Regions from separate parts of the Terribacillus sp. DMT04 genome, predicted to be linked through region 4. Evidence: riboswitches for the same ligand, from Rfam matches in the RefSeq annotation. Region 4 holds a riboswitch; each other region holds the start of a gene.
What was found. A riboswitch is a leader RNA that binds a small molecule or an ion and turns the genes downstream of it on or off. The one in region 4 is predicted to bind S-adenosylmethionine.
Positions count from the first base shown of each region.

Region 1: it holds a riboswitch for S-adenosylmethionine, as region 4 does, so the genes downstream of both, KS242_RS09950 (Na+/H+ antiporter NhaC family protein) here and KS242_RS02645 (iron-containing alcohol dehydrogenase family protein) in region 4, are expected to answer to the same signal.
Region 2: it holds a riboswitch for S-adenosylmethionine, as region 4 does, so the genes downstream of both, KS242_RS15225 (MetQ/NlpA family ABC transporter substrate-binding protein) here and KS242_RS02645 (iron-containing alcohol dehydrogenase family protein) in region 4, are expected to answer to the same signal.
Region 3: it holds a riboswitch for S-adenosylmethionine, as region 4 does, so the genes downstream of both, KS242_RS04420 (LLM class flavin-dependent oxidoreductase) here and KS242_RS02645 (iron-containing alcohol dehydrogenase family protein) in region 4, are expected to answer to the same signal.

Region 1 covers NZ_CP077639.1:1,871,553-1,879,444, reverse strand. The annotation lists gene KS242_RS09970 (sugar ABC transporter ATP-binding protein) at 1-596, shown strand, start outside; gene KS242_RS09965 (ABC transporter permease) at 613-1,632, shown strand; gene KS242_RS09960 (ABC transporter permease) at 1,632-2,636, shown strand; gene rhaS (rhamnose ABC transporter substrate-binding protein) at 2,682-3,722, shown strand; SAM riboswitch class I at 3,969-4,077, shown strand; gene KS242_RS09950 (Na+/H+ antiporter NhaC family protein) at 4,182-5,462, shown strand; gene KS242_RS09945 (aspartate kinase) at 5,704-7,050, shown strand; gene KS242_RS09940 (3'-5' exonuclease) at 7,069-7,818, opposite strand; gene KS242_RS09935 (DUF294 nucleotidyltransferase-like domain-containing protein) at 7,815-7,892, opposite strand, start outside.
Region 2 covers NZ_CP077639.1:2,933,585-2,941,476, forward strand. The annotation lists gene KS242_RS15205 (DUF47 domain-containing protein) at 1-552, shown strand, start outside; gene KS242_RS15210 (inorganic phosphate transporter) at 563-1,561, shown strand; gene KS242_RS15215 (methionine ABC transporter permease) at 1,612-2,277, opposite strand; gene KS242_RS15220 (methionine ABC transporter ATP-binding protein) at 2,274-3,287, opposite strand; gene KS242_RS15225 (MetQ/NlpA family ABC transporter substrate-binding protein) at 3,300-4,109, opposite strand; SAM riboswitch class I at 4,202-4,313, opposite strand; gene KS242_RS15230 (MerR family transcriptional regulator) at 4,838-5,164, opposite strand; gene KS242_RS15235 (hypothetical protein) at 5,362-5,502, shown strand; gene KS242_RS15240 (glycerophosphodiester phosphodiesterase) at 5,543-6,355, opposite strand; gene KS242_RS15245 (GlsB/YeaQ/YmgE family stress response membrane protein) at 6,617-6,868, shown strand; gene KS242_RS15250 (ABC transporter ATP-binding protein) at 7,059-7,892, shown strand, end outside.
Region 3 covers NZ_CP077639.1:817,503-825,394, forward strand. The annotation lists gene chbG (chitin disaccharide deacetylase) at 66-809, shown strand; gene KS242_RS18290 (hypothetical protein) at 791-901, opposite strand; gene KS242_RS18040 (DUF2164 family protein) at 886-1,026, opposite strand; gene KS242_RS04390 (YdbC family protein) at 1,115-1,333, shown strand; gene KS242_RS04395 (uracil-DNA glycosylase) at 1,335-1,967, shown strand; gene KS242_RS04400 (VOC family protein) at 1,978-2,343, shown strand; gene mreBH (rod-share determining protein MreBH) at 2,356-3,363, opposite strand; gene KS242_RS04410 (CAP domain-containing protein) at 3,865-4,824, shown strand; gene KS242_RS04415 (DnaJ family domain-containing protein) at 4,897-5,268, shown strand; SAM riboswitch class I at 5,281-5,382, shown strand; gene KS242_RS04420 (LLM class flavin-dependent oxidoreductase) at 5,462-6,826, shown strand; gene KS242_RS04425 (S66 family peptidase) at 6,846-7,871, opposite strand.
Region 4 covers NZ_CP077639.1:478,157-486,048, reverse strand. The annotation lists gene ddlA (D-alanine--D-alanine ligase) at 1-843, opposite strand, end outside; gene KS242_RS02665 (DUF4385 domain-containing protein) at 990-1,439, shown strand; gene KS242_RS02660 (metal-dependent hydrolase) at 1,498-2,124, shown strand; gene KS242_RS02655 (MBL fold metallo-hydrolase) at 2,138-3,268, shown strand; gene KS242_RS02650 (pyridoxal phosphate-dependent aminotransferase) at 3,309-4,487, opposite strand; SAM riboswitch class I at 4,592-4,695, shown strand; gene KS242_RS02645 (iron-containing alcohol dehydrogenase family protein) at 4,775-5,869, shown strand; gene KS242_RS02640 (carbon-nitrogen family hydrolase) at 5,866-6,651, shown strand; gene KS242_RS02635 (DUF3817 domain-containing protein) at 6,743-7,036, shown strand; gene KS242_RS02630 (DUF456 domain-containing protein) at 7,068-7,556, opposite strand; gene KS242_RS02625 (tetratricopeptide repeat-containing glycosyltransferase family 2 protein) at 7,620-7,892, opposite strand, start outside.

The DNA of each region.
Region 1 (7,892 bases), 1.4 Mb from region 4:
TTGAGAAAGGTGAAGTCCTGCTTAACGGCAATCCGGTTAAAAGTCGTAATCCACAAGAAGCGATGCAGAATGGAATTGGGTATTTGGCAGAAGACAGGCTGGAACAAGGATTGGTAGTGGATTGGAGTATCGAAAAAAATGTAACACTTGCCAATTTGTCTGATTTGTCAACGTTTACTTGGCTTCATCGTGCAAAGGAAAAAGAGCAGGCGAAAACATTCGGAGAAAAGGTACAGATTAAAGCAACAAGTATTTTTGACACCGTCCATTCCCTTTCTGGCGGTAATCAGCAGAAAGTGGCCGTTGCAAAGCTGCTGGCAAAGGACTTGAAGGTCATTTTATTAGATGAACCGACTAAAGGAGTGGATATCGGAGCGAAGGCGGCAATTTATGAGATTGTCCAGCAGCTTGCAGAAGAAGGCTATGCGGTCTTGTTTGTATCATCAGAAATGCCGGAGATCCTCGGTATGAGTGATCGAATTCTCGTTATGAAGGAAGGCAGGATAGCTGCTGAATTTGTAAATAGGGGAGTAACACAGGAGATGATCCTAGAAGCCGCAATGGGTGAAGAACCAGTGCAGAAGAAGAGCGGCTAAAAGGAGGAGGATATCATTGGAGAACAAAGTGGCACATGCAGAAAATACGAAGAAAAACATGTTGACATTGTTTTATCAGTTTCGTGAGTTAGGTTTGTTATTCTTCATAATTCTTTTATGTATAGGTGTACAGATGCGAAATCCTTCTTTTCTAACGGGCGAAAATATACTTGATCTGGCAACAAACACGTCAATCTTAGTAATCCTCTCCTTAGGAATGATGATTGTCCTCATCACAAGAGGTATTGATTTGTCAATAGGAGCTGTCATAGCGCTGTCAGGTATGCTGACGGCACAGCTTGTCGCAGCCAATCCTTCCATCAATCCGCTTCTGTGTTTATTATTCGGAACGATAATCGGGGCTGTGTGCGGAATGGTCATCGGCTTGCTCATCGCAAGGGTAGGCTTGCTGCCGATAATCGCGACGCTTGCTTTAATGAACATATTCCGCGGTCTAACATTTTTGGTTAGCGATGGAGAGTGGGTAAGTTCTTATCAAATGTCAGAAGGTTTCGTTGCGTTGGCGGGAGGATCTTTCTTAGGAATAAATCATCTGATCTGGGTTGCAGTCGTTTTCTGCCTCGTATTCTTTTATTTCCTGAATTACACACGTACCGGCCGACAAATTTATGCGGTTGGCAGTAATCCGCAATCTGCAGCAGTGAGCGGTATTAGACAAGGGCGTATTTTGTTGCTGGTTTATACAATTATGGGCGGCTTATCCGGCTTATGCGGCGTTTTGTGGGTCTCTAAATTCGCCTCTGCCCAAGGCGATACGGCGTCTGGATATGAACTGACTGTTATTGCTGCTTGTATTCTTGGCGGTGTCAGTATTGCGGGTGGTTCGGGAAAGCTTGCTGGTGTTCTGTTAGGTGCAATCTTACTCGGAATCTTGAATAATGCACTGCCGCTTTTGAATGTATCTCCATTCTGGCAAAACGGTATTCAAGGATTTATTATTTTGCTTGCTGTCATCGTAAATGTCATTGTAAAGCGGCGTGTTGATCGGACACACTTGCTAAGGAGGGCTGGCTGATGGAACAGAAAAAACAAATCTATCAACCTCGTACGTTGGAAACGCAGTTGCCGTTCTCCTGGAAACGCTTGTTTTTTCAATGGGAATGGATGCTTTTGCTCATTTTAGTAGCAGTTATGCTGTTTGGCAGTTATGTATCGCCATACTTTTTCAATTATCCGAGCTTGCGGGATGGTACGATGGTGTTTTTGGATAAGGCTTTAATCGTTTTCCCTATGGCGATGATTATGATTATGCGGGATATTGATATCTCGGTAGGATCTACAGTCGCATTGTCTTCCGTTGTCATGGCATCTCTTTACACAACTGCTGGATTGCCGATGGAAGTAGCAATCGTGGCTTGTCTTGTGACGGGAGCTGTTTGCGGTTTAATCAATGGCCTGCTAATCGTTAAGTTCAAAGAGCTGTCAGCCGTTATTGTCACGCTTGGCACGATGATCCTATACCGGGGTATTGCTTACATTATATTGGAAGATCAAGCAGCAGGAGGCTTCCCAGAGTGGTTCGGTTTCTTTGGGTGGGGTTATGTATTTGGAATCCCATTTCTGTTAATTGTTTTTGCAGCTTTTGCTATAGTCTTCGGAATTCTTTTGCACCAAACAACTTTTGGCAGAAAGGTGTTTGCTATCGGTAACAACCCGACTGCGAGCCGCTTCTCTGGTGTGCGAGTTGACCGTATAAAAGTAATTGTCTTTATGCTTGCAGGACTATTGGCTGCTATTACAGCGATTTTCCTAACTTCTAGAATGGGCAGTACGAGACCAAATATTGCCACAATGTATGAGCTTGATATTATTGCCATGGCTGCACTTGGAGGTGTGAGCACCGCTGGCGGAAAAGGCCGCGTACTCGGTGTTGTAATAGCTGTTTTCATTATTGGCTATCTGCAATATGGACTTGGTCTGATCAATATGCCGAGCCAGCTGTTTTTAATCATTGTTGGCGCATTGCTCATACTGTCTGTCGCCATTCCAAAGTTAGGCAGCATGATAAAAAGAAAATGAGTACTCCAGCTTAGCTGATACTAATAGAAAAAAGGGGAGACCATGATGAAGAAAATAGCAAAGTGGGTAGGATTGATTGTATTGGTATGCATGCTGGCTGCTTGTAGCCAAGGAGCACCAGAATCCAACGGTGCATCCGGGAATACAGACGATGGGCCAAAGAAATATGCTTTTGTATTTAAGAACACAGGAAATCCTTATGGCGAAAAGATGCAGGAAGGCTTTGAGAGCGCAGTAAAAGAATTAGGCGGAGAAGTAATTTTAAGATCGCCGGATCAGCCAACTGCTGAAGGACAAATTCAGATTATTGAACAGTTAATTACGCAAAAAGTAGATGTAATTGCAGTCGCAGGTAATGACCCGGATGCACTCGAGCCTGCTCTGAAAAAGGCGAGAAATCAAGGAATCAAAGTATTGTCTGTCGATTCAGCAGTCAATGCAGCCAGCCGTGATATCCACGTGAACCAAGCGAACCCAGAACGAATCGGGCGCGTACAGATTGAAGCAGTGTCCGAAATGATAGGCGGCGAGGGACAAATTGCTGTATTGAGTGCAACGAGTCAGGCAACGAACCAAAATGAGTGGATCGAATGGATGAAGAAGGAACTGGAGAAAGAGGAATACAAAAATATTGAACTTGTAAAGGTAGCTTATGGAGACGACTTGCGAGATAAAAGTGTATCTGAAACAGAAGCACTGCTAAAATCATACCCAGATTTGAAAGCAATTATTGCACCAACCACAGTCGGTATTGCAGCAGCGGGCAAAGTGCTTACTGATAAAGGACTTGAGGGAGAAGTTGCGCTGACTGGTTTAGGGCTTCCAAGTGAAATGGCAACATATATTGAGAGTGGCGTCAGCCCTTGGATGTACCTTTGGAATCCGATTGATGTTGGTAAGGCAGCTGCGTATACAGCTTATGAACTAGGAGAGGATAACATAAGCGGCGAACTTGGCGAGAAAGTTGATTTGCGTGATCTCGGAGAAGTAGAAGTTGTGGAAGATGGGGAAGGCACACAGATTATGTTAGGCGATCCATTTAAGTTTGATAAAAACAATATCGATGAGTGGAAAGACGTATATTAAACAGTTCAGCGGGGGAGAATTACTCCCCGTTTTTTCTATAATAGGATAAGAAATCAGACGATTACAAATAAAGGAATCTATTCGACAATCATGCATAACGCTAAAATGCATCAGAATCTTCATATTTAACAATTGCTTTTTGTTAAGCACCCGAATACCCCCAATATTATCCATTAAGATTTTCATTGATAATGAAACTTAAATCATGTATCCTCTTATTTACTGCGACAAAAAAATAATATTTTTTTCTTATTAAGAGAGATGGAGGGACTGGCCCGATGATATCTCGGCAGCGGAACTTAATAATTAAGTTGCTGTGCCAAATCCAGCAAGCCAAAGCTTGTAAAGATAAGAGAAGTGTTTTATAGCTATAAGGCCTCTTCTTGTTATATGAGAAGGGGTCTTTCTTTGGTTGCAAGTTGGAGAATGATTTGTCGTATTATATTTGGAGGTGGAACGATGAAAAAAGGAAATCCATGGGCACTCATCCCATTTCTTGTTTTTTTGATTTTATTTATTGGTTCAGGAATTATTACGGGTGATTTTTATGCATTTCCGGTTATTGTAGCTATTGCTATTGCGGGTGCTGTGGCATTGGCGATGAATCGAAAAGAAACTTTTGCACGAAAGGTTGATATTTTTTGCCAAGGCGCAGGTAATTTAAATGTCATGATGATGGTTGTTATTTTTCTTCTAGCTGGGGCATTTTCAGCGACAGCAAAAGGCATGGGAGCTGTGGACGCTACAGTTAACTTCGCATTATCTTTTGTACCGCAAAACCTGCTTATTGTAGGTCTGTTCATTATTGCCTGCTTTATCTCTCTGGCTATGGGTACATCAGTAGGCACGATTGCGGCGTTAGCGCCAATCGGTGTGGGAATAAGCGATCAAACCGAACTTTCGGTAGCTTTCGTCACAGCGGCAATTGTTGGCGGAGCAATGTTTGGTGATAATTTATCCTTTATTTCAGATACGACAATCACCGCCGTTCGCTCGCAAGGTGTAAAAATGAAGGATAAATTTAAAGTGAATTTTTGGATTGTGGTGCCAGCAGCTATCGTAACCAGCATTATTCTAGGAGTAATGACAATAGGTGAAACAGCACAAGTAGACCATGTTGGTTATAATTGGGTAAAAATTCTGCCTTATATTTCCGTCATTATCTTTGCTTTAGCCGGAATGAATGTGTTCCTTGTTTTAGCATTAGGAATTGTTTTTTCTGGTGTTATAGGCTTGGTTGATGGCAGCTATCAAATGATGACGCTTTTCCAAACGATAGGAGACGGAATCGCCGGTATGTATGAAATCGCCTTTCTCGCTATCTTAATAGCTGGAATGGTAGCAGTTATTAAACACAATGGCGGGATTGACTTTCTGCTTCACCTCTCTACACGAAAAATCAAGTCACAAAAAGGTGCTGAATTTAGTGTAGCGGGACTTGTAGGTCTTACGAATTTATCGACGGCTAACAATACGATCTCTATTTTAATTACCGGACCGCTTGCAAAGAATATATCTGATAAGTATGGAATTGATCCGCGAAAAACCGCAAGTATTTTAGATATCTTCTCTTGTACCATCCAAGGGCTAATTCCATACGGTGCGCAATTACTGGCAGCTGCTAGCGTAGCGGGTATATCGCCAGTAAGCATCTTGCAATATTCCTACTACCCAATCCTTATTGGTATTTGCGGTAGCATTGCGATACTTCTCGGATATCCGAGAAAGAAGAAAGACTAAAAGAGCGATAATAAGATGATAGATTGAAGTTAGGACATTACCTTTTGTAATATACAATGGATGTAATGTCCTTTTTCTATCTATAGATAAGTTAATCTGCATAAACAGTTAACTATAATAATATTACGTAAACTAATATCGTCACTTTTTTCTCAAAATTATGTCTTTCATCTAGTCAGCGGCAGAAAACCTGTGATACTATTTTATCTATGTAAAGAAAAAGCGTAATGGAGAGAGAGATATGAAGGTAGCTAAATTTGGTGGTAGTTCAGTAGCAAGTGCGGAACAGCTCCGCAAAGTAGCACAAATTGTAAAAGAAGATACAGAACGGAAATTTATTGTTGTTTCTGCACCAGGGAAACGGGATAAAGCAGATACGAAGGTAACAGATTTGCTGATTGCAATTGGCGAGGCGCATCGCAAAGGAGAAGACGTCAGCAAACAGGTCGAGAAAGTACTAGCGCGTTTTCGCTCCATCGTAAGTGACTTGGAGCTGGATAACAATCTAATTGAGCAAATAGCTGATCATTTAGATGGAATACTAGCTGATACGATTCCTGTTTTGGATAAAATGGACGCTTTGAAAGCTACGGGAGAAGATTCGCTGGCGAAAGTATTTAGTGCTTATCTAAACAAATTAGGCGTAAAAGCAGCCTATGTTAATCCACAGGAGGCGGGCCTTCTTGTCAGAGAGGAACTGGGCGGTGCCCGTATACTTGATGAAAGCTTCGATCATTTGTACAATCTTCGTAAACGTGACGAGGTGCTTGTTATTCCAGGTTTCTTTGGTTATACAAAAGAAGGAAAGCTGGCAACATTTCCGCGGGGCGGATCTGATATTACTGGGTCGATTGTAAGTGCGGGTGTAAAAGCTTCTTTATATGAAAACTTCACCGATGTAGATAGCGTATACAGTGTGAATCCAAACATCGTGGACAATCCGAAAGAGATTCATACACTGACATATCGGGAAATGCGGGAGTTGTCTTATGCCGGTTTTTCTGTGTTTCATGACGAAGCTCTAATTCCAGCGTTCCAAGCAAAGATTCCAGTGTGTGTGAAAAACACCAATAATCCGTCTGCGCCAGGTACGATGATTGTAGCGGAGAGAGAAGTGGCGGGCAACCCGGTCATTGGTATTGCAAGTGATGCAGGTTTCCTTAGTATTTATATTAGCAAATATTTAATGAACCGGGAGCTCGGATTTGGACGGAAGCTCCTGCAGATTCTTGAAGAAGAGAATATTTCGTTTGAACATGCGCCATCCGGAATTGATGACATGAGTGTTATTATTCGTGAGAGTCAGCTTCCTGCAGACAAAGAAGCAATTGTTGTGCGCAGGCTGCAAGAGGAACTTCAGGCAGATCATGTATCGATAGACCGAAACCTTTCTATGATTATGATCGTGGGAGAGGGAATGATTGAGACTATTGGAGTATCCAGCACCGCTACAAAAGCATTCACAGACGCAAATGTGAATATCGAGATGATCAACCAAGGTTCTTCAGAGGTGTCTTTAATGTTCGGTGTAAAAACAACACAGCTTCATGATGCGGTGAAATCTCTGTATCAAGCATTTTTTCAGTAAAAAAAATCAGGACAGCGACTAAAGTTGCGCTGTCCTGATTTTCTTTTTTATCTTACTTAAAGGCAGTTGGAGGCTGGCATAATCACGGATTCCTCGGTCAGCTGCCATGTCCAGCAGACGAACGAACACGTTAGCTGTCATTTTCGCATCTCCGAGTGCGTGGTGCCGATCGGACTGCGGCACCTCGAAGCGGCTGATTAAGCTGTCAAGACGACACTGCCTTTTTTTAAAAAACATCCTCGCCATTATTTGTGAATCCAACGTATAGCAGGAGAGGGGAGGCAGTTTATACATCTTCAGCATCGTCTGGATAAACCGAATATCGAATGACGCTGGATGAGCTACGAGAATGGTATCTTTACTGTATGCCAAAAAACGTTCCATCACTTCGGTAAATGCAGGTGCGTTCTCTATTTCATCAGGGTCCATTTTGGTCAATTTGATGATTTTCTTTGGTGTTTTCAGCATTGGTTTTGCAACTTCATAAAATGTCTCATCAGATAGTATGTGGTTTCCTTGTACTTGGACCGCTCCGATTGAAATAATCTCATGCCCGAAGTCGGGGAAGAAGCCAGTCGTTTCTAAATCAAACACCGTAAATGTCTGATCTTCGAATGGCACTTCCCGCAGCGAGCGAGCTGGCTTGTAATTGGTAAGCGCTTCTTGCAGCTGTTCATATGCTGGTTCTTTCATCAGTGCTTTACGCTTTATATGCTGTGTCAATTTCCCATAAAGCATATATCGGAAAAGCTGTAAATCGATAATCATCCGTTCACCTTGTTTCTATTCTGTCTTAATTCAAGACCTTGCTGCATTCCTTTTGCGGCAGCAAGTGCATTTTT
Region 2 (7,892 bases), 950 kb from region 4:
ACTGCAGATTACTTCGTTACATATAAAGTGAAGGACGAAGCTACCCTTTCTGAGTTCTCCAATAAGCTGAAGGAATATGAAACAAAAGGTGACCAGCTTGTACATACAATCATTAAAGAATTGAACCATGCCTTTATCACACCTATCGAGCGAGAAGATATCCTGCAGCTGACAAACAGTCTAGACGATGTGCTTGATGGGATGGAAGAATTCTCTGGGATGATGGATACCTATGGTATTTATTCTTCTGACAGCTATATTGATCAATTTTCAAGTGAAATACGCTCTTGCGCTAAAGAAATTATGACGACAATTGAATTGCTTTCTCAAAATAAACTAAAAGATATTCAAGCACATGCAATTAAGATTAAAGAGCATGAGCAAAACTGCGATACGGTATTCCGTAAGTCTTTGAAACAGCTCTTCCAAAATGAAAAAGACCCGATTAAGGTCATTCAATACAAAGAGCTTTACTATATCTTAGAAGAAATTGCAGATAGCTGCCAATCTGTAGCAAACAATCTTGAAACCATTATCATGAAGAATGCGTGAGGGATAACCAATGGATGTTTTATTAATCATCACCATTCTAACCGTCATATTTGCTCTTGCTTTCGACTTCATCAACGGATTTCATGACACAGCCAATGCGATTGCAACATCTGTTTCTACTAAGGCCTTAAAACCAAAACATGCAATTATTATGGCAGCTATCATGAATTTCGTCGGCGCAATGACTTTTACTGGAGTTGCAAAGACGATTACAAGTGATATCGCCAACCCTGATAATATTGTAAATGGATCTGTGGTAATCTTAGCAGCTCTGATTGCCGGAATTGCATGGAACTTAATTACTTGGTATTACGGGATACCGAGCAGTTCCTCGCACGCTATTATCGGTGCTTTAGCTGGGGCAGTCATTGCTTCCAGCGGATTTGCTACTTTAAACGGAAGCGGTTTTATTAAGATTTTAGAAGCATTGATTCTTTCTCCAATCCTTGCTTTTGTTGTAGGTTTTATTTTATATAACATCATCAAACTCATCTTCCGGGAGAAAAACTTGCCGAAGACAAATAAAAACTTCCGTCGGGTACAGATTTTAACAGCTGCACTTCAGTCGTTTACCCATGGTACGAACGACGCGCAGAAAGCGATGGGTATTATCACGATGGCCTTAATTACTGCAGGTCTTCATACATCCAGCGAGATACCGCTCTGGGTGCAAGCATCCTGTGCGACTGCAATGGGACTTGGTACTTCTATCGGCGGCTGGAAGATTATTAAAACAGTTGGCGGTAAGATCATGAAAATTCGTCCAGTAAACGGTGTAGCTGCCGATATAACTGGAGCATTCATTATCTTTGGTGCAACATTTATCCACTTGCCAGTAAGTACGACGCATGTTATTTCCTCTTCTATTATGGGGGTAGGATCTGCACACCGTCGTAAAGGAGTTAACTGGGGAACTGCTAAGCGTATGGTCATTACGTGGGTTATCACATTACCAATTACTGCTTGCTTAGGTGCGTTAATGTATGCCATCTTAAATATCTTCTTCTAAAAATGAAGAGCACGCTCGGACTAGCCAAGCGTGCTTTTTTTCTTACCATATTAATCTTTTCGCAAATTCCTTGCCCAGATATTACCTAGTGTTTGCATCGCCTGTACAAGTACAATTAGAACAATAATAACCACATACATGACGACAGGCTCAAATCGTAAATGACCATATTGATAAGCCAAATCACCAAGTCCTCCGGCACCAACAAGGCCTGCCATTGCTGTAGCTCCAATTAAACCAATCGTAGCAATTGTCAAACCAAGAATTATAGTAGAGCGCGCTTCTCTGACAATAACACTCCAGATTATTTTCATTGTAGGAATACCCATCGACTCATACGCTTCTATAACGCCTTTGTTCACTTCCAGCAGTGCAGATTCCATTAAACGAGCAATATAAGGTGCTGTATAAACTACAAGAGGCAGAATAACACCCTCAACCCCAATTGTTGTTCCAGCTACAAACCGCGTTACCGGAATCAATAGGAAAAGAAGGATAATGAATGGGATAGAACGAATAACATTTATAATCGCATTTGTAATTGAATAAAATGTCCGATTTTCTGCCTGACCGCCTTTACGTGTCATTACGAGCAAAATACCTAAAGGAAGTCCGATGATAATTGATATTGCCAATGGGATGGCTGTCATCAAAATGGTTTCCCAAAGTGCTTGTGTAATATCAGCACCCCACTCTGTCCAAAATTCCGCAATCATGACGCCACCTCCTCAACCGTTATCTCACGTTCTTCTAAATAAGAGATAGCTTTCTCAACTTCAGCAGCATCACCTTGCAGATGAATGAGCAGTTTCCCAACAGAGTTTTCTTTCAGCTGATCAATTCCACCTGCTAATATACTTGGAACAACATCGTATTTCTTCGTAATTGATGCAAGGAAAGGCTCACTGGAAGAACTTCCAATAAAGGTAAGCGAAATAATCCGCCCTGTTGCGCTAAGTCCTTTCTTGACGCTATCCGGAACTTTGAAGTTCGCATCGTCAAAGACAAAGTTTCTTGTCTGCGGATGCTGTGGTTTTGTGAATACATCAATGACTGAACCTTCTTCGACTAACTCTCCTTGATGCATCACACCTACGCGATCACAAATACGCTGAATAACATCCAGTTCATGGGTAATTAAGAAAATCGTAATTCCCAATTCTTTATTCACACGCAGCAGCAGCTCTAAAATGGAGGATGTTGTATTCGGATCCAGCGCACTCGTTGCTTCATCACTTAACAAGACCTCTGGTTCCTGAGCAAGCGCTCGAGCAATTGCAACTCGCTGCTTCTGTCCGCCTGATAATTGAGCTGGATATACATGTTGCTTTTCTTCCAGACCGACAATTTTCAAATATTTCTTCACACGCTCGGTGATTTCGTGTTTTGGAACTTTACTAAGCTTCAGCGGACGAGCTACATTCTCGTACACAGTAGCTGTCGTAAGCAAATTGAAATGCTGGAAGATCATACCGATTTTGCTTCTCTCTTTACGTAGCTGCCCTTTTTTCAGCTTTGTAAGATCTATTCCATCTATACGTACTTCTCCTTCGGTCGGACGTTCCAGTAAGTTAGTACAGCGGATCAGGGTACTTTTCCCCGCTCCGCTGAATCCGATCACGCCATAGATCTCACCTTTTTTAATTTTTAGGGAGACATCTTTCAATGCCTCCACTGTTTTCTTGCCAGTGGTAAAGGTTTTGGTTACATTCTTTAATTCAATCAATTTACTTCCCCCTTACCAGCTTGGAACAACAGATCCGTTGAATTCTTCTTCTACAAATTGCTTCATCTCGTCAGACTGATAGATATCCTTCAGCTTGCTCACAATCTCATCATCTTTATTAGCTGTTCGAACAACAAAGTAATTAGACCACGGATTGTTTTCGATATCTTCAGCAAAAATGGCGTCATCTTTAATTGTTAATCCTGCACCCATTGCGAAGTTTGTATTAATGGCTGCTGCTTGAACTTCTTCCAATTGCGCTGGCAATTGTGCTGCATCCAATTCTACGATTTCCAGATTAAGCGGATTCTCAACTACGTCTTTTGCAGTTGCTGTATTCGTTGCTTCCGGATCAACTTTTAACACACCGGCTTGTTCAAACAATTTTAATGCACGGTATTCATTTGCTGGATCATTTGGTACAGCGATTTTATCGCCTTCTTTTAGTTCTGAAATGCCTTTAATTTTTTCAGAGTAGATACCCATTGGAAATGTTAGTGTTTTAAATACTTCCGTTAGTTCATAGCCTTTATTTTCTTTCTGATCTTCCAGGAAGCTCAACGTCTGATAACTGTTGGCATCCAGGCTTCCTTCATCTAAAGCACTGTTTGGTGTATTGTAATCGTTAAACGTTTTGATCTCTACTTCAATTCCTTCATCAGCTGCAAGTTCTTTTACCTTTTCCATCACTTGTTCATGCGGTCCGCCCGTAGCCCCTACCAAGATTTCGTCCTCTGCTAGTGCACCAGAAGTGTCATTGCCGCATGCCGCTAAAAATAATGCTAATAATCCAATTAGTCCGAAGCTTAAGATTTTTTTCATGTTTTTATCCCCTTTTCTTAGCTGTTATCAACTACATTAAAAAAGCGCTTCTCTTGAATAAGAGAAGCGCACCGTATACGTATGCAGCGATTCTCTTATCTCTCAGTCCGGTATTGCCTACCGGCTGCAGGAATTAGCACCTAGATCATCTGATCTGGTTGCTGGGCTTCACAGGACCTGTTCCTCCGCCACTCTTGATAAGAATTTCATTATGCGTTTGTGTTGATCTGTTTGTTACTTTACCTTCCAAAGAATAGATTGTCAATAATAATTTACAATTTAGCGAAAAATCACACACATTTGATGTACTAGCGTAAAGGATAATATTGCAAAACAGGATAACAGGAACATTTTGACAACATTGGCTGTATGGTATCGCAAATATTTACGGTTACTTGATAACACCACACTTTCAAACAAGCGCTTGATCAAGCTGCAGAAGGCGACAACATATGGCTTTTATTCCATGTAACTCCACATTTAAATACAGGATTTTCTCATCGATACGAATATTATTATCAGACATTAAAGGATTTTGTCATTTGCTTTGAAAATAAGGGAACATCCTGTACACTTCATCACTGTGTCGTCGGTACAGATCCCGCGCCGATAGTGGACTGTAAACAACAAAGAGAACGAGCTCTGGCTGTATTTAAACAGCATAAAAAGCCGGATGAACATCATCCGGCTTTTCTGTGTACAAGGCCTCCCAACACATACGTACACATCTATTCTCTCTGTATCCCAAAGCGGGCGTTGATTTGTCCGCGAAGCATTTGCTGGCGGCTTTCTCTTTCCGCTTCCTTTCTCTTATCTCTTAGCATCTGCTGACGAATCTCGAAAGTTTGCACACCCTCTTCTCTTTTGTTGGCGATATCAATCAGCTGCTCTACATCTGAAAAAGAGTACTTGCGATTTCCCTTCGCTGAACGTTCTGGAAAAATGAGCTTGCGTTCTTCATAATAACGTATCTTACGCTCTGTAAGACCAGTCAGCTCGCTCACAATACCTATTGTGATTACTTTCCTGTTCTTATAAGAAGGCTCGTTACTCATCTGTTCACCTCATCATCCTGTGCTGTTACAGCTCATTATACCGTAATTTGTAAATACTCCTAGCGTTATGTAAGGAAACCTAACAAACAACTAAAAACCTCGTTAACATCACTGACATGTTTAATGCATCTGGATGCGGTTATTTATATACTGCATTTATAAAGAAGAAGGAACTCACAGAAGGGAGCACATGACAGGTGGCAAATGAACAGGAAGCCCTGGATTTAGCCAAGCAAATTGTTGAACTCGACTTAAAACGCGACGAGTACTGGGAGGATCTCGCAGCAATAGCTGGAGACAGAGCATTTGAATTGCTTCGACTCGTTCAAAATAGATAACAAAGATAAAGGAGACCTTCACGATTCAGGTCTCCTTACCTTATTTCACATAATTAGGATAATCTGTAATGATACCATCTACACCAGCATGTATAAGCGGCTGCACTTCACCAGGTGCTCTCACAGTCCACGGCATGATCCGCATATTACGTGAATGAATTCTGCTAACCAGTGTATCGTCTTGTGTTACGTTAGTAAAATGTGTATTTACATAATCAGCGTACGTACATATCTTATCCAGTTTCCGATTTGTAAGATCCGCACTTCGTGATGTCAGCACACCGAGCGGGACATGTGGCAAAAGCTGTGACAAGTAAGCGACTGACCCAAAATTAAAAGATTGCAAAATTACTTCTGCATGCAAAACATTAGCCAGTTCATTTTTCTCCAGCGTCTCTGCTATTACTTCTTCGACACCATCGTACAGTTCCGGAGACTTCAGTTCAATTAGAAACTTGGTTTCCCCTTTATATCTTTTAATTACATCCTCCAGCAGCGGTACACGCTCACCTTCATACATGGCATCGTAAGCAGCACCGACATCAAAATACTGCAGCGAAGCATACGATAAATCCCTCACATATACAGTTTCATCCGGTGCATTTGCGCTAGTGCGATTAATGGAGGTATCGTGAATGACAACAAGCTGACCATCTTTTGTCATCTGCACATCCAACTCAATATAATCAGCATGCATCTCGACTGCCAAATCAAAGGCTGCAATCGTGTTTTCTGGTGCAAATCCGGACGCTCCGCGGTGTGCGATGACGGGTAGACTGCTCTTTGGTAACGACTGATTAGCAAGCGACCTTGCAGCTACTGACTCATACGACGGATTAAACTGATTTGTCATTCAGATCATCTCCCTGTAAGTATCTGGATTGTCATCATTGCTTATAAATAGAACGATTTCTGTACTTTAACTATAACGGCTTATTATTAAGGTGATGTTGAGTTGCTGTGTAGAATGATGGAGCTATTTTTAAAAACATGTAAATCATCAAGGTATTTCCCTTTATAGCAGTAACAAAGGAGGTTTGCGAATTGTGTTCGTCGGGAAAGCTATTACTAGTTACAGAAGAAAACTAGTTACTTAACACTGGAGGTAATTATAATGAGTTTTATCTTATACCTTATCGTCGGCGGTATTATCGGCTGGCTTGCCGGATTAATTCTGGGGCGTGATGTGCCAGGCGGAATTATTGGTAATATTATTGCCGGTATCATCGGTGCTTGGCTCGGTGGTTTGATTTTCGGAGATTTCGGCCCTGACTTAGCTGGCATCGCGATTATTCCAGCTCTAATCGGAGCAATCATCTTCGTGTTTGTCCTAAGCTTAATTTTAAGAGCAGTTCGTAAAAAGTAACCGCAAGCAAAAAGTCTTGCAGGCAAATGCCTGCAAGACTTTTTTTATTGGGATTGTTCACATTATGTAAAATTAATCCACCTTGACCTCCTATATGTAAATCAATTTTCACGAACCCTTCACGAATGCTCAACTTTCACCAGTTATAGTGTAATTGTTCTAAATAATGACCTTCAGGAAGGAGCAGATTATGGCACATGTAGAGCTAGCCGGATTAAAGAAGTCCTATGATGGCAAGAAAAATGTCATTGAAAAAGTCGATTTAAAACTGGAGCAAGGTGAATTTTTCGTGCTGGTTGGTCCTTCTGGCTGCGGAAAAAGCACCATCCTCCGCATGATAGCTGGACTGGAACCAATCACAGATGGCAGCTTATTCGTGAATGGAACACGAATGAATCATGCACCTCCAAATAAACGAAATCTTTCCATGGTCTTTCAAAATTATGCCCTGTATCCGCATTTGAATGTGGAACAGAATATTATGTTTGGCTTACATACAAAGAGAATATCACGTGAAGAACAACAGCATCGTTGTACAGAAGCTGCTGAAATGCTTGGATTGGCTGACTATCTAAAACGAAAGCCTCGCGAGCTGTCAGGCGGTCAGAGACAGCGTGTCGCCTTGGCAAGAGCTATTGTGACACAGTCGCCTCTTTGCCTGATGGATGAACCGCTGTCTAATTTAGATGCCAAGCTTCGTGCTCGCATGCGTTCAGAAATCAGACAAATTCAGCGTAAGTTAGGAATTACAATGATTTACGTCACACACGATCAAACAGAAGCAATGACAATGGCCGACCGCATGATGATTCTCCATGAAGGCCAGGTCATGCAGATCGGCAAACCGCTTGACATATACAACCATCCTGCCAATGCCTTTACAGCAACATTTATTGGATCTCCTGCCATGAATGTGATGGCTGCGGGAATAAATCCAGCCAGCATTTATCTGTCACAGCAGTGCACACTTCCTAACCCGATGAAAAGCAGCAGCAAAGAAGCTAGCAAGCAGGTACTATTCGGC
Region 3 (7,892 bases), 340 kb from region 4:
AGTTTCTCTTGGTTGTGGAGAAATAGTGCATAACACTTTCGCTGTTCCAAGAGGAGGCAATACGAATGAAAAAACTGATTATCAACGCCGATGATTTTGGGTATTCGCGCGCAGTCAATTATGGAATTATCGATTGCCTGGAAGATGGCGTTTTAACATCGGCTACGATGATGCCGAATATGCCAGGTGCTGAGCATGCTGCTGTTCTAGCAAAAGCGCATAAGCAGTTAGGTGTAGGTATCCACTTAGTGCTTACATGCGGTAAGCCGCTTCTCCCAACGCATAACACGATTGTAGATAGTCATGGTTTGTTTCGGAACTTAGCCTTTTATCAAGGCTCGTATACGATTGATGCTGATGAAGTAGAAGCAGAATGGGAGGCGCAAATCGAGCGTTTTCTATCTTTCGGTTTAACTCCTACGCATTTGGATAGCCATCATCATATTAATACGTATAACGGCATCAACAAGGTGTTCTTGCGGCTGGCTAAGAAATATGATCTGCCAGTTCGCCATAATATGCAGCTTCCTTCGGGACAGATAGCGACTGATAAATTTGAGCCGTCTCTCGAAAAAGCATTGGCAAATGAAGAAGCGCTGCTTGCGATCTTCGGAGATGCCGAGACCTTGGAAGTCATGTCCCATCCTGGCTATTTAGATAAAGCAATTTATACTGGATCTGCTTATAACTACGCGCGGCTAGATGAAGTGGAACTGCTCACATCTAAGCGAGTCATCGATTGGCTTACGCATAGTCAGGAAGTAGAACTTGTATCGTTTGCCCATGTGGGTCACCGTTCGCGCACTTGAATCCCAAACAGATCTTCTATCTTTTCATTCATAAACTGATAAGATGCTTCAATTCCGGCATTATAAAAGATAGGTGCTAGTTCTTCCAGGATGAAGTCGAGCGCAGCCCTGCGGCCAGGTCGCCTAGCTGCTCGTCTTTTTCTTGTTCGAAATAAGTCTTTAGTGATTGCAGCATATCGTTTCGCTGCACGTCGTTTAGTTGAATTGGCTGTTGCATAGTATATCCCTCCATAAAGCTCTGTTTTCGTTTTATTATAGCAAAAAGTTCTGCTAGACTTTAGAAAAGGGAAAAGGTGGGAGTGCAAATGGCGGAATTGTCATATGAAATTGTTAAAGAACTAGGCGTACTTTCGGTATCTCCGAAAGGCTGGCAGAAGGAACTTAACATGATCAGCTGGAATGGACGGGAACCGAAATATGACATTCGGGATTGGGCGCCGAACCATGAGAAGATGGGTAAAGGTGTAACGTTATCAGTCGAAGAAGCTAATGAACTGCGTAAGCTGCTCTTGGAGCAAAAATAGCATGCTTCCAGAAGCATTAGTGCAGCTGGCAAAAGAAAGAATGGCTCCTTATCCGTGCGAAGGTTTTCTGCCAGGCAGAGGACCGAAACATCCCGTGTTGTTTTTTGTCGGAGAAGCACCAGGTGAGACGGAAATACATACGCACGTACCGTTCAGCGGCAGAGCCGGTAAGGAACTGGATTTATTTCTCGAGCGAGCCGGAGTTAAAAGAGATGAAATATTTATTTCCAGCTCTGTCCGAAGCAGACCTTATCAGTACAAGACGAAGCAGATTCGCGGAGAAACGATTACGAAGAAATACAACCGAACGCCAACAAAAGCTGAAGTTTTAGCTCATGCTCCTGTATTGGATTATGAAATTGCCCAAGCTGAACCAGAAATGCTTATAACGCTAGGCAGAATTGGCTGGGAGCGGTTAACTGGCTCCAAGGAGAAAATCACACATGTTGCTGGAAAAATTATTGAACAGCCGATTCAGCAGTTAAAAAGTTTGGAGGATAATGCGTTTATCTTTTCTGAGAAAATGTATCGTATCTTCCCGACTTACCATCCAGCGTCCGTCTTTTACAATCCGGGACTGCGGCCGGTCATTGAAGAACATGCCTATACAATACGTGAACTCTTAAATCGATAGGAGCGGGAACATGATAAAAGGAAAAGTGATTGGTTTTGAACTAAATAGCCAAGAACCGGAAAAAGCAGTCAGCTTTTATTCCAACGTCTTTGGCTGGGAGGTCATGGAACCGAATTGGGGTTATCATGATGTAACAACAGATGGACCAATTAATGGGGGAATTAGTAAGGGACCGCATGATTTTCCCCATGGAACACGTATACAGATTCAAGTAGAGAATCTGGATCAGGCGATAGAGGATGCTAAGGCAGAGGGAGCAGTTGTTGTTCGTGAAAAAATGGACTTTGAGCGATTCTATCTTGCTTATTTAATCGACCCAGTTGGCGTTGGTATTGGGTTGGTAGAATACAAAGAAACAGGCGTATCAGCTGACTGATACGCCTGTTGTTTATTTGGCTGCTTTTTGCAGTTTCGTAATCATTTGCAAGGCACGGCCTGTACCGATTGCAACAGATTCTAAAGGATTAGGTGCTAGGTGAACAGGGACAGAGATCTCAGAAGCCAGCCATTGCTGCATGCCTTTTAGCAGTGCGCCGCCGCCTGTTAAAATAACACCATGGTCTACGATGTCGCCGCTTAACTCTGGCGGGCAGTCTTCTAGGGTCATGCGGATTGTCTCAAGAATCTGTTCTAATGATTCTTTTAGTGCCACTTGCACTTCTTTGGAGGAGATTTGAATTGTCTTCGGCAAACCGGTCACCATATCACGACCGCGAACATCCATTGTCATCTCATCATGATCGATTAAAGCAAAGCCAATTTCCATTTTAATCTGCTCTGCAGTTCTTTCACCGATTAGGATATTGTACTGCTTGCGGATATACTGCACAATTTCTTCATCCATTGAATCTCCGCCGATACGGACAGAACGACAGGAAACAACGCCGCCGAATGAAATAATGCCAACTTCGCTTGTTCCGCCGCCAATATCCACAATCACATTCGCAACTGGCTCATCAACGGGCAGATCAGCGCCGATTGCTGCTGCAATCGGTTCTTCAATCAAGTGGACATTTTTCGCGCCATAAGATTTAACTGCATTATGGATAGCGCGTCTTTCAACAGAAGTACTGCCAGACGGTGTGCAGACAACAATGGTTGGTTTGCGAAGGGAAGACCCCATCACTTTGCTTACTTTTTTAAGTATTTCTTTCAGTAATTGAGCGGTAACATCATAATCAGCAATTACACCATCTTTTAATGGACGGATTGGAACAATATTTTGCGGTGTCTTTCCGACCATTTCCTTCGCTTCTGCACCTACAGCAACGACATTCTTCGTTTCTAAGTCAATTGCCACAACAGATGGCTCATTCAATACAATTCCTTTTTGTTTCGTATATACAAGAATATTTGCGGTACCAAGGTCTATTCCGATTTCGGGGTTAGCGAACATTGTATTTCCTCCAATAATGACATATTTCTACTATATTCATTCTCTAAAGACTGAAGCTTTGTGGGGGTGTGTCGATGAAAGAGCTAAAAAGCTGCTACGATTCAACATATTTCATTCTATCACCTGGTATAAAAGCATTAAAGAGATACCTTTATCCTAATTTGGCAGATAAAACTAATAGACTTAGGAGAAAAGGATTATAAGGAAGGAATAAAAGAAAGTCAATTTACAGGTAGATTACAAATAATGAGGGATTGTTACAGAAACTAGGAATAAAAAAGTCTGTCAATCACTATTTTCATCCAAAAACTAGCATACAAGATTGATTTTGCTAGTTTCTTCATCTGTTAATCGGGTAGTATTCCGCATAAAGTCTGGCTTCGTATGTTTTAGACCAGAGGAACGGCACTGTTGGTAATTCTAGGCTGAAATATTACACAAAAACCTATGCTATGATGTTGCTGCAACAAGAAAAACACATCCTTGAAAGGAGCAACATACATGTTTAAGAAAGTACTCGTAACAACATTATCTACAGCTATCCTAGCCGGAGGTGCTTTGGCAGGAACAGCAGATGCTGCTTCAGCTCACCCAGTAAAAGCAGAGGCACAAGTGCATGTCGTAAAAGGATCTTTCTCTTCTATTGAAGATTTAAATACCTTGGTGAATAACTACCTATCACCTTATAAAATTCAAGTTAATCTTAATAGCTTGCTAGCAGGTTATGGTATACAGCAGCTAGAACAAGCACAAACTCCAGCACAAGAAACAACGGAGCAGAAACAAGTACAAACTCCAGCAACAGAGCAAACAGGAGTAAAAGCTCCAGCACAAGAAGCACCTAAGCAAGAAGAAGTACAAACACCAGCACAGGAAGCACCTAAGCAGGAAGAAACAAAAACTCCAGCACAACAAGCACCTGAGGCAGAAGAAGTAACAGCTCCAGCAGCACCGAAGCAAGAAGAAGCAGCTGTACCACAAAAAGAAGAGCAAGCAACAGAAGAGCAAGCACAGGCTCCAGCTCAAAAGCAGCAACCTGCAGCTGACAACAAGCAAACAGAAGAAAAGCAAGCAGCAGAAGGCCTAAGTGCTTTTGAACAACAAGTAGTAGAACTAACAAACCAAGAGCGTGCAAAGAATGGTCTTAGTCCTTTAAAAGCAGATGTTGAACTAAGCAAAGTAGCACGTGCAAAATCACAGGACATGGCTGACAATGGTTACTTTGACCACAACAGCCCAACTTACGGTTCTCCGTTTGACATGATGAAATCTTTCGGTATCTCTTATAAAACTGCAGGTGAAAACATCGCCCAAGGTCAAAAGACACCAGAAGAAGTAGTACAAGCATGGATGAACAGCCAAGGTCACCGCGAAAACATTATGAACCCTGATTACACAAACATCGGAGTCGGATATGTCGAAAACGGTAACTACTGGACACAGCAATTTATTGGCAAATAATTCTGATTACTATATAATGAAAAGCAGCCGTAGTTATTGCGGCTGCTTTTCTTGTATGTAGGAGGGGAAATCATGGATCTGATATCCTTGCTTGCAGAAGAAAAAATCAAGCAAGCAGAAGCCAATGGTGAATTTCGCAACCTGCCTGGCGCGGGTAAACCATTGGAATTAGAGGATTTGTCTGGGGTGCCGGAAGATATGCGGATGAGCTATAAAATCTTGAAAAACGCAGGATATATCCCGCCAGAGATGCAGCTGCAAAAAGAGATTATGAGCATGCGTGATCTGCTTCGATCTTGCATCGATGACGGGGAACGAGCAGCTTATCGAAAAAGGATCAGCGAGAAGGAAATCCAATATGAAGCGCTGCTTGAGAAGCTTCGTCAGCACGCACCAGGTGCCCTCAGGCAATACCAAGACCAAATAGAACATAAACTAACCTAATTATATGGTACTTTCTTATCATGAGAGGTGGAGGGACTGGCCCTTTGAAGCTTCGGCAGCAGGCAGTAATGCACTGTGCCAATTCCAGCAGACGATATGTCTGGCAGATAAGAGGAGCGATTTACCTTGGATAAGGAGCCTCTTCTGTTAAGCAGAAGAGGCTTTTTTACATAGAAAAGAGGAGCTGAACAAAATGCGTAAACAAATCATTCTGCAAGCTTTTGATATGACAGCCGCCATGCATAATGCGCATGGTCTATGGAAACACCCGGAAAGCAGAAGGCACCGCGAGTATAAATCGCTCGACTATTGGATTGAGCTAGCGCGGCTTTTAGAGAAAGGGAAGTTTGATGCGGTGTTTTTTGCCGATGTTCTAGGGGTTTATGATGTGTATGGAGGAGATGAGGCAGCAGCCTTGCGCGATGGTGTGCAAGTGCCGCTCAATGATCCAGCTTTTGTCATACCGGCAATGGCTGCCGTAACAAAGCACTTGTCTTTCGCTGTTACGGTAAGCACTTCGTATGAACAGCCGTTCCATAATGCCCGTAAGTTTTCGACACTTGATCATTTGACCAACGGACGTATTGCATGGAATATTGTTACGTCGTATTTACCGAATGCAGCCCAAAATTTTGGCTTGGAAAAAATGGTCAAGCACGATGAACGTTATCAAATTGCCGATGAATTTTTAGAGGTTTCTTATAAGCTGCTTGAAGATAGCTGGGAGGAGGATGCTGTCATTGCAGACCCGGAAAGCGGTGTGCTTGTTGATGCTGCAAAAGTCCATCGCATCAAGCATAAAGGCAGTTATTTCTCCGTGGAAGGACCGCATGTGAGTGAGCCTTCTCCGCAGCGAACGCCAGTGCTTTACCAAGCTGGCACTTCAGAGAAGGGCAGGGATTTTGCTGCAAAACATGCGGAATGTGTTTTTGTAGGGGGACCGACACCGGAAAAAATTAAGTATTATATAGAGGATATTAAGTCGCGGGCAGAAGCTTACGGCAGAAGGAAGGACGAGATTAAAGCATTCACCTTCCTGCAGGTCGTAGTAGCTGAAACGGAAGAAAAAGCTTACAGCAAGTATGAGGAAATAAAAAAATACTGGAGTGCCGATGCAGCTAAGGCGCAATATGGCGGTTCAACGGGGTATGATCTGGCTGCTTATGAGAATGAAGAAGATTTATTCACATATAAGCATACTGAACAAGGACAATCTCGAGCGGCATATCTGACAAAAGACGCTGCACGACCATTTACGGTTAAAGAGATTCAGGAAAAATTCAGTAAACCTGCTGAGATGGACATTTTTGTCGGCAGTCCGGAACAAGTAGCAGATCAAATAGAAGAATTCTTTGTTCGCAGCGGAGTAGATGGATTCAACCTGACACATTATATTACACCAAAAGATTTGCAAGATTTTGTCGAGTTAGTTGTTCCAATTCTGCAGGAGCGCGGGTTATATAAAAAAGCGTACAAAGAGGGTACTTTTCGAGAGAAACTATACAACCACCCGTACCTCCAGTCTGGACACCCAGCAAAACAAAGGAAGAGGAGCTGATAGTCAGCCCCTCTTTTTTCTATTCCAGATAAGTCAATGTGCCGCTGCCGTCTTGGTAAGAGATGGTGGCCAGCGCACCATTGATCATTGTCAGCTGGGGCGGCATATGGCCAATATCGGCATCATAAATAATAGGTAGTTCAAGTTCGGCTGCAAATTCATGAATCATTTGTTCAATTGTATAGTCTTCCGTAGAGGTGCTTCTGGCAGGTCGTCCGAATATAGCACCGCTTGCCCCCTCAAACCAGCCTAATTCTCGTAAATGCCAAAGATTTCGATAAACTTCAGCTGTCCCCCAGTCGCCCCATTCCAAATAAACAATGGTGTTCTCTGTAAAACCATTCCGCCATTTTTCAATTGGTGCATATTGCGTCCCGGCAATGGCGGTTAATGTATTCAAACATCCGCCAATCAACCGGCCGGTAAAGGACACGGAATTACCAGTTGTGGATTTCCATTCTGTTTTGCTGTCCAAATCAAAGCCCGACGCGTCATCTTGTTCAAAAAGAGCATCCCAGGAAGATTGATAAAGAGAAGATGAATGCTGAACGAAATTTTCGCGAGATGGAGCAGACAGCAAGTTATGCCACTGCTTTGTTGTCTGATCGAGCTTGTCCATATGTAAGTCGAAAAAGTTAGTAGCGTGGGCGCTGGCGATATTGGTTTGGAGTGTATAGCTGCAAAGCAATGTGCTTGTATCAGAATAGCCGATGAGCCAAGTTGGCTTGCTTTTAGCTAGCTTCTCCCAATCAAGCTTTGGTAATACTTGTACAAGCAATTCTCCGCCCCAAGGCGGCATCACAGCATCGATAGCAGGATCTGTCATAAAGCGCATTAGTTCTTTTGCGCGGATCTCAGCCGGGCAGCTTCGTGCGGCTTTTTGAGTCCAGACAGTTTCTCCGATAATGACATGGTTACAAACTTGCTCCAGCTGCTTTTTAGCTTTATGTACGCGCATATGAAGGTGTTCGGGTACGCCGCTGGATGGAGCGGTCACGGCGAAAGTAGAGGTGGCTGTTAAAGCTGCCGGAAACGTTATTGTCATTACTATCATTCCTTTCTTTTC
Region 4 (7,892 bases):
TTGTTCGGTAACGTCCTCGGAAAGAGGTGCCGGGATTGCCAATTCGGCGCCTGATTCATCAATGTATTTGGATTCGTACGAATAAAACTCTGTTTGCGGAAGGATCTCGCCTGGCAGAGAAGCCATTGGTTCTTCATTGCCTAATACTGCGACTTCAATTTCACGACCAACAATCGCTTCCTCCACGAGCACTTTCGTGTCATAGCGGAAGGCTTCTTCCAGGCCTTTATAGAACTCTTCTTCTGTTTTTGCTTTGCTTACGCCGACAGAAGAACCTTGATTGGCAGGTTTAATGAAGACTGTGCTGCCTAGTGTTTCGGCTACTTCTTCATAGCGGATAGATGCTAACTGGCGCTTCTTGAAGGTAAAGCCATTTGCAACACGTATTCCTGCTTCTTTTAATAGACGTTTCGCTATATCTTTATCCATACAAACGGCCGAACTTAGGACATTTGGACCTACATATGGAAGGTTCGCTATCCGCAGCATCCCTTGCATGCTGCCGTCTTCACCGAGTGTGCCATGCAGGATACTGAAAATCACATCCACTTGATCCAGCACCGCACCTTGGCTCGGGCTGACAAGCTGCTTCTCTTTAAGCCCTGGTACAACAGCAATGCCTTGTTCGGAAGGCTTTAATTCGATGTGCTTTGGATCTTGCGCATTCAGCAAATAATCTGCCTTATCATTTAGCTGCCATTTACCTTCTTTATCAATTCCAATTAAAACGACATCATATTTATCTTTATCGATTGCATCAGCAATATTTTTTGCGGATTGTAAGGATACTTCGTGTTCTGCGGATTTACCGCCAAAGACGATACCTACTTTTGTTTTCCCCATCTGTATCATTCCTTTCTAACGTGAGACCATTGTTTTTATTTTATCACAAACGTGTAAAACTGCCTCTATGTCCAGTATAAAAATTGGTTTCATCGGCATCACTTTCGGTAACTATATACATTAACAACAGAGACAGGGGGAAGGAAATGGGCTATTACGATCATTTTGATGAATCCATTGATTATCGTCAGCAACCTGAGAAGTATCGCGTAGGACGCGGCGAGCAAGGTGTGCTGATGGTGGAACCATATAAAAGTGAGCTCCTTCCCCATTGGCGCTTCAAGACACCAGAAATTGCAGAGGAATCGTGCCACAAGCTATCCGAGATGTTTGAAGAATACCGAAAGCAAGATGATTTTGTCGGAATGGACATGGCACGCAAATATATCCAAATGGGCTATACGAGAGCCAGACGGTATGCCAATTATAAAGGCGGCAAAAAATATAAGGATAAAGATAAGAAAGAAATAAACGAGCGCCAAATTGATAAAGAGAAAGCTGCTTCGGCACAAATATTCAAGCGCAAGTGGGATGCAATTAGAGAAGATGAAGATTATCTTTCTCGAAAAAAGGCGCATCAGAAACAATACGGATAGCCATTATCTAAAGATTCTAGTATGCTTTTAAAGACTAACTTTTGGAGGCACAGCTAGAATGAAAGGAATTACACATTTATTAATAGGTGCTGGCGCCGGTTTCGCCAGTGCTACCGCTTTGGATGCTGATGGTGCTGTCACCGTCACGATGACTTGTACGGCAGCAGTTGCCGCATTGGTACCTGATTTAGACACAGGCGGACTTCTCTCAAACCGCATCACATTTTCCCATAAAGCGATTCGCAATATTACTATTTTTATTGGATTATTGCTCATTTTATATAGTATGTGGAATCTTTACGGTCAGGATCGCTATATCGGTTTGGCGATTGGAGCAGGAATTATGGTTCTTTCCCGCGTAATAAATAAGAAGTTCATGCTTCTGATTACCGGCATTGCCGTATGCTTAACCGGGCTGTATGCAGGGCATACTTGGATAGTGATGAGCGGGTGTTATATTAGCGTTGCATCTTTTCTTTCCCACCGAACTTACACACATTCCTTATTGGGACTGCTCTATTTCTACATAATGATGACATTCTTTGAACAAGAGACAGCCCTTTTCGGAACACAGCTTGCTGGTACAGCTGGTTATGCAAGCCATTTGCTGGCGGACAGCCGTATATTCCCGGTAAATAAGCGAGGAGTAAAACTGCTCCTTCCTATAATAAAAAAAGAATTTTAAAGGAGACGATTGCATGAATCCATTGCACACAGCAGAATTGGCAGAGAAAGTGAAAGCGAAGGAAACCGTCCATCTGCTGGATATTAGACAGGAAGCGGATGTCCAGGATTGGGCAGTCGATGCTGAAAATATTATCCGCTACAATATTCCTTTCGCTGAGATCAAGGCAAATCCGACGAAAACCCGGAACATATTGCCCGATAATGATCCTGTTTATGTCATGTGCTACAAAGGCAAGTCCGCACAAACAGCCGTCTCCCTTCTAGAGGCTGCAGGAATGGATAAGGTCGTGCATGTCGTTGGCGGTATGCAAGCTTGGGGAGAAACAATGAGTCCGCGAAAAATTGGCGACCTTACTTACGGGGGAGCAATTTATCAATTCATGCGCATCGGCAAAGGCTGCCTGTCTTACATGATTGTCTCGAATGGGGAAGCAGCTGTCGTTGACCCAGCTAGATTCACAGAAGTTTACACTTCTTTTGCGAACGATAATGGCTGGCAAATCAAACATGTGTTAGATACCCACTTGCATGCCGATCATCTGTCCGGCGGCAGGAAATTGGCAGAGGAAACAGGCGCAACCTATTGGTTCCCTGCTGACGATGGCAAAGAAGCAGCGTTTGCGTTCTCTCCGCTCAAGGACGGTATAAGCATTCCATTTGGTCAGCAAGAAGAAGGCGTGCGCTGCGTTGCCTCACCTGGTCACACAGAAGGAAGCGTTAGTTTTGTTGTGGATGATACGTTCTTGCTGTCTGGCGATATTTTGTTTACGGAATCGATCGGTCGCCCCGACTTAGCCGGCCAAGCCGAACAGTGGGTGCAAGATCTGCACACTACTTTATATGAAAAGTATCCCATGTTGTCGCTGGATTTAATTGTCCTGCCTTCCCATTTTTCCGAGCTGTCGGAAATCGGCTCTGATGGAACTGTTCAAGCAAGAATGGAAGATTTGTATCGAAAAAATCCACGGCTCCAGATGCAAGATGCAGGTGCGTTCACTGCTTCTGTTCTCGGCAGCATCCCTGACGAGCAGCCGAATAGCTATCAGTTGATCAGAGAATCCAATCAAGGAAAAGAAACGATTGCAGACGCTGAGGAAGCTATTGTAGAATCCGGTCCAAATCGTTGCGCTGTTAACAGCTAACTATACGACGGAAGCCAGCCCATTTACGGACTGGCTTTCTTTATGCTTTTGAGAAAATGCCAAGCTTCTCAATCCGCTTTGCAGCTTCTATTAATCTTTCTTCCGAATCCAGCAGTCCCGCACGTACATATCCTTCCCCGTACGCACCAAATCCGTTTCCAGGTGCTACTGCCACATGCGCTTCTTCTAGCAATAGGTCAGCAAATGCTTCAGAAGTATATCCCTTTGGAACGGGCAGCCACACAAAGAATGTTCCTTTTGGTTCTGGCACCTCCCAGCCGATCGTACGAAGATGGCCAAGGAAAGCATCCCTTCTCGATTCATATGTATGAAGAAGCTCCTCTACACAAGTCTGATCCGATGTCAGCGCATAAGCAGCCGCTTCCTGCATCGCACCAAACAAACTCACATAAACGTGATCTTGAATCAGATTAATACTTTCAATAACAGATGCATTACCAACAGCAAAGGCGATACGCCAGCCTGCCATATTATACGTTTTCGACAACGTGTACATCTCAATGCCGACTTCCTTGCTGCCTTCAGATTGCAAAAAGCTTTGCGGCTTCTGCCCATCAAATCCAAGCGCCCCATATGCAAAGTCATGCAGTACACATATTTGATGTTCCTTTGCCAGCTCTACTGTCTTATCGAAAAATGCCTGATCTGCAGTTGCTGCAGTCGGGTTGTTCGGATAGTTAAGAAACAGCAGCTTTGCCTCTTCTAAATCCTTGTGAGCAATCGTATTATAATCTGGCAAGAAATCATTTTCAGCATGTAAAGGCAGCAGCGTTGTTCTCGCTTGTGCCAGCTCAATGCCAGACATATAATCCGGGTATCCCGGATCTGGAAGCAACGCCAAATCTCCTGGATTCAATAGACATTGGCTGATTTCCACTAAACCTGTCTTCGATCCGAACATAATGGCCACTTCCGTCTCAGGATCCAATTCCACATTATACTCGCGCGCATAAAAATCACAGACAGCTTGTTTAAGAAAATCAAAGCCTCGGAATGGCGAATATTTATGATAAGCCGGATTATCAGAAGCTTCTTTTAACTTGTCCACAATATGCTGTGGTGTCGGCAAATCAGGATTCCCCTGTCCCAGTTTAATGATATCGTGCCCTTCCTGCTCCAGCAGACTTACTTTATGCACCAAGCTGGCAAAAAATTGTTCTGGCAGTCGTTTTAATGCATCCGAAATTGGAAAATCCATGTTACTCACGCTCCTGTTGTTACGCCTCTATTTCTGACTATTACCAATCTTGACAGTGTTGCAAATAGAGTGCGATAATGAACAAATCATACAGCAATCACACACTCTTATCAAGAGAAGGCGGAGGGACTGGCCCGATGAAGCCCGGCAACCGGTGCAGCGATGCACACGGTGCTAATTCCAACAGCAGCAAGCTGAGGGATAAGGGGAAGAAATGACACAACCTTTCCCTCTTCCATATTCGCTTGGAAGAGTTTTTTTGTGTTAATAATGACCGAGGTGATCACATGACCATTCAAATAAAAGGCGCTCCCAACTATTACGCCTGTGAAGAAAATATATTAGAAAGTCTGCCTGCAAAGCTAGCAGAAATGGCTTGGACAAACGGTCTGCTTATACATGGCGATGCATCGTGGAAATCCGCAGCTCCGTTTCTTGATCCTATTGACTTGCCCGTTACACGCGTTGCCTATAATGGGCAGTGCACACATGCAGAAGCTGCACGTCTAGCAGATGCAGCACAAGAGCAAGAAGCACAGTTCATCATTGGCGTTGGCGGCGGAAAAGTTTTGGATACTGCAAAAGCAGCAGCTAATGATGCTAACCTGCCAGTTATCTTAATTCCAACCATCGTCTCCAACTGTTCGCCATGGGCTTCTCTTAGTGTTTTCTATGATGAAGCAGGAAACTTTGTTGAATATACCATCTTCCCCCGCAGTACGTTTATGCTGCTTGTAGAGCCCAAGCTCCTGCTCACAACACCTGCTCCCTATTTAATCGCGGGAATTGGCGATACATTAGCGAAGTGGTATGAAGCAGATGCACTTACCGAGAAAATGACCGATCAGCCCCTTGCTGTCCAAATTTCCCGCAGTGCAGCTAGATTATGCCGCGATATTTTAATTGCAGAAGGGGATGCAGCGATTTGCTCACTGCAAAATCATCGTGCAGACAGTGCCTTTTTACGTGTTGCAGAAACCGTTATTATGGCCGGCGGTATGGTAGGCGGTTTTGGAGATGAATATGGACGCATTGCCGGTGCACATTCTATCCATAACGGCTTGACACGAGTAGCAGAAACACACGAACAGCTGCACGGCAATAAAGTCGCTTACGGTATTCTTGTACAGCTGGCTTTGGAGGAGAAATTTGATGAGATTTTAGTGCTGCTTCCTACGTACCGCAGACTTGGTTTACCTACTGTCTTAAAAGAGCTTGGTATTAAAGATAATATAGAAACTGCGATGAAAACTGCTGCGGACGGCGCAGTTGCTCCCGGGGAATCGATTCACTTTATGCATGTCTCCTCTTCCGAACAAGTAGTAGAAGCTATGCAGCGTTTGGAATCATTCATAGCAGAAAATCAAGGAGTGAAACAATGAAACTAGCGCTTGTACAGCACAATGTTGTCTTTGGTGATCCTGATACAAATTACGAACAAGTTGAAGCGTTAATTAAAGAAGCTCAGAAAAACGCCGACGTGATTGTGCTTCCTGAGCTGTGGACAACGGGTTATGATTTGACAAGACTTGATCAAATTAGTGATACGCACGGCGAAACAACAAAACACTTTATCCATGATTTGGCGAAGACATACCAGGTACACATTGTTGCTGGCAGTATTGCAAAACGTACAAAATCCGGCGTTTATAATACGATGCTTGTTTATGGCCCAACTGGTGACCTGCTGCATGAATATGATAAGGCACATCTATTTCGTTTAATGGATGAGGAAAAGTATCTACACCAAGGGGACAAAACGGCATCGTTCTCTTTAGGGGCAGTACAAGCTGCCGGCGTCATTTGTTATGATATTCGCTTCCCTGAATTCATCCGCACACATATGATTAACGGACAGCAAGTTCTGTTTGTCGCCGCAGAATGGCCAAAACCGCGGCTGGATCATTGGCGCGCCCTTCTGTTAAGCCGCGCTATTGAAAACCAATGTTATGTTGTTGCTTGCAATCGTGCCGGCAGTGATCCTGCTAATACGTTCGCCGGCCACAGCGTCATCATTGGCCCATGGGGAGAAATAATCGCAGAAGCAGGCGAGGAAGCGACAATCCTATATGGTGAAGCCAATCTGGAGCAAGTGGATGATGTGCGAAACCAAATTCCCGTATTCCAGGACAGACGGCCAACAATTTATGACGTGCAAGGATAATTTGACAAACTTATGACAAGTTCTCCCTAAGAGTGGTAAAGATGGGCAAGCTTGCTTATACTATTAACAAATAGTTTCTGGGAGGGCTTTCATGGAAGCGACACTAAAATGGTTCCGTATAATCGGCTTTTTGGAAGGAACGTCTTTGCTTCTGCTGCTAATCGTAGCAATGCCGTTGAAATACATGATGGACATACCAATCTTCGTAACCTATATCGGCGCCATCCACGGAGGACTATTCGTTCTGTATGTAGCCTGGACTGGCTACACCACATTGAAAGTCGGCTGGGGATTGAAATGGGCTTTCTTCGCCTTGATTGCATCCGTTATTCCGTTCGGTTATTATATTTTCGATATGCGACTACAGAAAACAGAATATGCATAAAAAAAGCGAGCAAAGATGCTCGCTTTTTTCTTTAGACAAATGCTGCGATAAAGAACCAAATAATCATAATAAGCTGAATGACAATCTTGGCTATCGATCCACCGAGGAAACCTAGCAACGATCCGATTGACGAATATAGTGCTTCCTTCGGCGTTCTTCTTTGGACTAACTCTGTCACCAAGACAGCAATAAACGGGACAACAATGATTCCGATAGGCGGGAAGATAAACGAACCGACAATAACACCAATAGCTGCGATTCGTTCTCCCCATTTGCTGCCGCCGAATTTCTTCACAAAGTAACTATTCGCAATAATATCCGATATGATCAAGATGACCGTCAAGATTACCATTGCAATCCAGAATAGAACAGACAAATCGCCATCACTTAGCATGAATTGGAACACAAGGAAACCAATCCAGAGCATTAGCGGCGATGGGATAACCGGGTAAATAATTCCTGCAAAACTAGCAATGAATGCCAACCCAATAATAATCCACGCAATAATATCTAATGCCACAAATAATCCTCCATATCTTATCTTGATAATTCGTATTATGACACACCGAACAAGAAATGAACATTAAAGCCTTAGCTTCTCAAAAAACGCCGCATTATGCTGGACACTCGGATGATCTGGATGATAAGAAACAGCTTGAAGATGGGCAGACTTCGCTTGTTCCATCAGTCCTAGCCGAGAGTAACAAAGCGTCAGCTGAACATATGGGTACCACGTCGTATACGCAGGTACACTAAAGCCTGGCAGTTCCTTTCCTTCATAATCCAAAGCTTGCCGGTACCAATACGCGCCTGCATCATAGTTTTGTTCTTCTGTAAAAAAGTCTCCAATAAAACA